Linked DNA regions of Catalinimonas alkaloidigena. The protein of the gene in region 2 interacts with the protein of the main gene of each other region in a pairwise test. Links are inferred from orthologs where the notes say so. Each region holds a gene or a part of one and is shown on either strand. Other genes may lie near its edges.

Region 1 (2,937 bases), 2.8 Mb from region 2 along the record:
ATAAACTGACAATCAGAATATTATGATTATTGATGTTCTTAAAACTTTTTTCTAAGAATAAAAAATATTAAAAAAAAGTTATTGCACCTGTAGAGCAAATTTTGTAAAATATGTAAGATTATGCTTTTATTCTTACTTTATTTCAATTGAGAAAATAAAAGTTGCATATTATTTGCTACTTTTTTAGATTTGAAAAATGTGCCTATAAATTTTGATGTTCCATTCTTAACCATAGACAATATGAGATAAACTTCTACGTTAACTAAACAATTGGATTAATGAAGAAGTATTCAGTCAGCGACAGCAAGCTAGTTTCTCAGTACAAAAGAGGAAATGAAGCAGCTTTTGAGCAGTTAGTTAACCGTCACAGGTCAAGAGTTTTTACTACTATATACCTGATTGTAAAAGACGAGTCTGTGGCAGAAGACATATTGCAAGAGACTTTTATCAAAGTGATAAAAACGATAAAGTCAGGTAGATATAATGAAGAAGGTAAGTTTTTACCATGGGTCATGCGTATAGCCCATAACTTATCCATAGATTACTTCCGAAAGAACAAAAGGTATCCAACGGTAGTAATGGAGGATGGAAAAAGCGTGTTTAATACTTTGGATTTTTCAGAAGACTCTGCTGAGTCTCTGCAAATCAGGAAAGATACACATGCATTATTGAGACAATTGATTAAAGAGTTACCCGAAGCACAGAGACAGGTACTGACAATGCGCCATTATATGGACATGAGTTTTAAAGAGATTGCAGATGCAACAGGGGTCAGTATCAACACAGCTTTAGGGCGTATGCGTTATGCACTCATTAACCTGAGGAAAAACATGCAAAAACATAATATAGCCTATGATCCAAACATTTACCCTAGATGATGTAGTACGCTTTCTTTATGATGAAATGAATGAAGATGAAGCGCACAAGTTTCAAGAATCCATGCTGCTTGATAGTGAGCTCATGGATGAATATCAGCAAATGCTGATTGTGAAAAGCACGCTCGACAGCAACCCTGTCAGAGAAGAGCCGCGCCAATCTTCAATTGATAAGATCCTGAATTATTCCAGGTCTTATAACTTGCAGATGGCTGAAGAATAATGATGAACAAGAAGGAGCGTTTTCAGGCTTTCGTTCATCATTTTGCTGAAACGAAGCCTGAGCCGCAAACAGAATTAAGCTACCGTAACCCTTATGAGTTATTGGTAGCTGTTATTTTAAGTGCCCAATGCACTGATAAGCGTGTCAATATGGTGACGCCTTCTCTTTTTAAAAGCTATCCAGCGCCTGAAATACTTGCTCAGGCTACATTTGATGAGTTATTTCCCTTCATTAAAAGCATTTCCTATCCAAACAACAAGACCAAGCATCTGATTGGCATGGCCAAAATGCTAGTTGAACAATTCAATAGTGAAGTACCGGAAACCGTCGAAGATCTACAAAAACTCCCCGGTGTAGGCCGAAAGACTGCTAATGTAATCTCCTCTGTAATATTTAACCAACCGGCCATGGCGGTGGACACCCATGTTTTCAGAGTATCCAAAAGGCTTGGGTTAGTAACTCAATCTGCCAAAACACCCCTAGAAGTTGAAAAACAGCTCATACGGCATATACCTGAACAATACATCGGTAAGGCTCACCACTGGCTCATCCTTCACGGTCGCTATGTCTGTATCGCCAGAAACCCAAAATGCGCTAAATGTGACCTCACGCATTTTTGCAGGTTTTTTTCAAAAAAATTTGCACGTTTAGATAAATCATCTACACAAAAAGTCTAAACTATAGCTCCTTTCGCCTGTTTATGTTTAATATTATTTTATAATAATTAAACAATACATGCACCGCAATATAATAGTTTGGTTTAGAAATGATTTGAGGTTACATGATAATACATGCTTGCATCATGCCATCCAAAAATCTGATTTCATCTATCCGGTATACTGTTTTGACCCAAGACAGTATGAAGAGACCGAAATTGGTCTTCCCAAAACAGGTTCTTTCCGTGGTCAATTTATTTTAGAGTCTATCCGTGACCTCCGGCAGAACCTTCAGAATATAGGCTCAGACTTAATCGTAAGACAAGGGCTACCTGAAAAAATTATACCCTTACTTGCCAAAGAGCTGAATGTAACTGCTGTTTATGCTAGCAGAGAAGTGGGTTCGGAAGAATTACAAGTAGAGCAATCTTTGGAGACCGCTTTACATAGAGAAGGCATTAATCTAGAGCTTCATTGGCAGGCTACCCTTCTACATATAGATGAAATCCCATGGCCTGTTAAGAACATTCCTGATACATTTACCCAATTTAGAAAGGAAGCAGAGCGAAGCACTGTTGTTAATAAAGCGCTCCCTCCTCCTCATGAAATGTACGCTTTTGATGGCGTCAAGACGGGTAGTATTCCCTCTTTGGATGAGTTGGGTTTAAGTGAGCCTCCTAATGACAAACGGGCAGTGTTGAAATATATTGGAGGGGAAACGGCAGGCCTTGACCGCCTACATGATTATATCTGGAATAAGGATCAGCTTAAAGTTTACAAAGAAACCCGCAATGGACTCTTGGGTGATGCATATTCATCCAAATTTTCTGCCTGGTTATCCATTGGAGCTTTGTCACCACGTAAAGTGTATGAGGAAATTCAAAAATATGAGCAGGAGCGTGAGAAAAACAGCTCTACTTACTGGCTCTTTTTTGAACTCCTATGGAGAGACTACTTTCGATTTATGGCAAAAAAATATGGCACCCGTATTTTCAAAGTTGAGGGCATACAGAAAAAAGAGATAGAATACTATAATGACTTAGTGACATTTGAGCGTTGGAAACAGGGAAGTACTGGTATACCATTCATTGACGCTAACATGCGTGAAATCAATGCGAGTGGTTATATGTCTAATCGGGGAAGACAGAATGTAGCGAGCTTCTTAGTCAAAGACCTGAAAGTC
Region 2 (3,223 bases):
TCCAGTTTTTTGGTATACTCATCGAAGGTTGCTCCCTCATGTTCCTGCTGATAGGTATCAAAATGTGCTTTTGCACTATGTGGCGTAGCAAGAAACCTTCTCAGCTTATCTCTATATTCATTTTTTAGCTCAGTATCCATCTTTTTGCAATTAAGATTAAAAAATATATTTCTATGCTGTTAACAGCATGAAGCCGCACTTGTTTGGCATATTTATATTGGTGCAAACACACCATTTTTTCATAAACAATTTTTAGCCTGTAGGCTTATTAGTATAAGCTCAATTTTTAATCATTAAATCAATCTTTTTAATCTTTCCCTATGTCAAAAGAAGAGCTTGCAGAAATCTACGCGTTTGAAAATAAAGAGTGGCTTGCTTCACTAGAATACCTACTTGAAAATGAAAGCCCTGAGCGTGTTAGAGAAATACTCGATAAACTAAAAGATAAGGCACAATCCGAAGGTATAGCTTTACAGGATAGTGTTAACACGAATTACGTTAATACCATACCTGCTGAACAGGAAGAAGAATATCCCGGTGATTTGGAGACTGAGCGCACACTTACTAACCTGATCCGTTGGAATGCGCTGGCAATGGTAGTTAAAGCAAACCGTAATTCCAGTGGAATTGGAGGACATATTTCAACCTACGCTTCTGCCTCTACTTTATTTGAGGTAGGTTTCCAGCACTTCTTCAGAGGGCCGGAGGATAAGAGCGGTGGTGATTTTGTGTACTTCCAGGGCCATGCATCTCCCGGAGTTTACGCCCGCTCATTCCTAGAAGGCAGGTTCAGCGAAAAAAACCTGGAATACTTCAGAAGAGAGCTTGCCAGCAAAGATGGACTTTCCTCCTACCCCCACCCCCGTCTGATGCCCGAGTACTGGAGTTTCCCCACCGTGTCAATGGGTCTTACTGCGGTTCAGGCCATCTACCACGCACGTTTTATTAAATACCTGGAAGACAGAAAGATTAAAGAAAAAAAAGATCAAAAGGTTTGGGCATTTCTGGGTGATGGAGAAATGGACGAGCCAGAATCAATTGGTGCTCTACCCAATGCAAGCCGAGAAAAGCTTGACAACCTGATTTTTGTAGTCAGTTGCAACCTTCAGCGTCTTGACGGACCAGTAAGAGGTAATCATAAGGTCATTCAGGAGCTGGAAGGTATCTTTAAAGGAGCAGGATGGAACGTAATCAAAGTGGTGTGGGGTAACAAATGGGATCCGCTGTTGCAGAAAGACCAGCATGGAGCCCTGGTTAAAAGAATGGGTGAAGTAGTGGATGGCCAGTTTCAACTTTATACAGTGAAAGGTGGAAAGTTTGTCAGGGAAGATTTTTTCGGAAAATCAGATGCACTCAAAAAGTTGGTGGAGGACATGTCCGATGAAGAAATTAATGATCTTAATCGCGGTGGACATGATCCGGTAAAAGTATATAATGCTTATAAAAGAGCCGTTGAACATCAGGATGGCCCGACCGTAATACTGGCACAGACCATAAAAGGCTACGGATTGGGAGAGGCTGGAGAAGCCAGTAATGTAACCCATAAAAGGAAAAAACTGGATGAAGATGAGTTGAAAGCCTATCGCGATCGTTTTAACTTACCTATTTCCGATAAAGAAATTGCTGATGCCCCATTTTACCGTCCCAAAAAAGATAGCAAAGAAATTAAGTATTTGCTGGAAAGACGTAAAAAATTAGGCGGTTTAATTCCGCACAGAAATCCCAAAACAGTAGGTATCAAAGCTCCCGATGACAAAGCCTTTAAAGAATATCGTGAAGGCGCCGGAGATCGGCAGGTAGCCACGACTATGGTGATGGTACAGATGATGTCAAAGTTGATGAAGGACAAAAATATTGGTAAGCTTATCGTGCCGGTGGTACCCGATGAATCTCGGACATTCGGTATGGATGCCCTTTTCCGTCAGTTTGGAATTTATTCTCACCTCGGGCAACAATATGAACCGGTTGACAAAGACAGCCTGATGTATTACAAAGAATCCAAAACCGGAGCTATTCTGGAGGAAGGTATCACCGAAGCGGGCTCTATTTCAACCTTCATTGCGGCCGGAACGGCATACTCCAATCACCAGATCAACACCATTCCTTTTTACTTCTTCTATTCGATGTTCGGCTTTCAACGGACAGGAGATTTTATATGGGCAGCCGCCGATGCCCGAGCGCGCGGTTTCCTTATTGGCGGCACATCAGGAAGAACAACACTGCCTGGTGAAGGACTACAGCATCAGGATGGGCAAAGTCATTTATTGGCCTACCCTTATCCTAACCTGAAAGCTTATGATCCTACTTTCGCTTATGAGTTGGCAGTGATCGTGAAAGAAGGTATCAGACGTATGTACCAGGAGCAGGAAGATATTTTCTACTACATTACCATTATGAATGACAATTATCAGATGCCCTCCATGCCCCAAGGTGTAGAAGAAGGCATATTAAAAGGCATGTATCGTTATCGTACTTCTACTAAGAAAAGTAAGAAAAAAGTGCATTTGCTGGGCAGCGGTGCTATTCTTCAGGAGTCTATCAAAGCTGCTGATCTATTAGAAAAAGATTATGGAGTATCTGCCGATGTATGGAGTGTGACAAGTTATAAAGAGCTATACCACAATGCATTGGATATAGAAAGACATAACCGCCTTCATCCGGATGATGAGTTAGTCAATTATATTCAGGAATTGACCAGTGATGAAGATGGAGTATATGTTGCTGCCTCAGATTACATGAAAGCACTGCCGGCATCTGTAGCTGGCTGGTTTCCGGAACCATTTATCTCCTTAGGAACGGATGGTTTTGGTCGGAGTGATAATCGTCCTGAACTACGTGACTTTTTTGAGGTTGACCACCGACATATCACGCTTGCAGCACTGTATGGATTGCTTCAGGATGGTAAAATTAAAAAGAACACTTATCAAAAGGCGATGAAAACCCTCAAGATAGAAGCTGATAAAATTAAGCCTGACTCTTATTAATCATTTTATTGTAATCGTTAGCAAGCACAGTTTACCCTTGCATAAATCATTAAACCTAACTTTTTAATCTATAACTCATGGCGAAAGAAATAAAAATGCCCCAAATCTCTGAGGACGCCGAATCAGGCACCATCGTAGAGGTTATGGTGAGCGAAGGTGATACGATTGAAGAAGAACAGTCCATTATCGCTGTTGAAAGTGATAAAGCCTCAGTGGAAGTACCCGCGGAAGCCGGAGGA

What was found.
Region 1: the proteins of aceE (region 2) and nth interact in binary tests that used the Escherichia coli proteins (3 or more experiments, as listed by UniProt). The link is inferred for Catalinimonas alkaloidigena from one-to-one orthologs.

What each region holds. Positions count from the first base shown.
Region 1 is NZ_JAQFIL010000001.1:428,702-431,638, reverse strand. The notes cover bases 46-2,937. They hold nth (endonuclease III), read left to right. Parts: upstream 46-1,100; coding sequence 1,101-1,775; downstream 1,776-2,937. Other genes in these bases: OKW21_RS01790 (DASH family cryptochrome), read left to right, coding at 1,834-2,937; OKW21_RS01800 (hypothetical protein), read left to right, coding at 853-1,098; OKW21_RS01805 (RNA polymerase sigma factor), read left to right, coding at 279-878. UniProt on the Escherichia coli protein: DNA repair enzyme that has both DNA N-glycosylase activity and AP-lyase activity. The DNA N-glycosylase activity releases various damaged pyrimidines from DNA by cleaving the N-glycosidic bond, leaving an AP (apurinic/apyrimidinic) site.
Region 2 is NZ_JAQFIL010000001.1:3,195,877-3,199,099, forward strand. Bases 7-3,184 are described here. They hold aceE (pyruvate dehydrogenase (acetyl-transferring), homodimeric type), read left to right. Parts: upstream 7-320; coding sequence 321-2,984; downstream 2,985-3,184. Other genes in these bases: OKW21_RS13070 (hypothetical protein), read right to left, coding at 7-140; OKW21_RS13080 (2-oxo acid dehydrogenase subunit E2), read left to right, coding at 3,062-3,184. In the rest of the region: more of OKW21_RS13070, read right to left, coding at 1-6; more of OKW21_RS13080, read left to right, coding at 3,185-3,223. UniProt on the Escherichia coli protein: Component of the pyruvate dehydrogenase (PDH) complex, that catalyzes the overall conversion of pyruvate to acetyl-CoA and CO(2).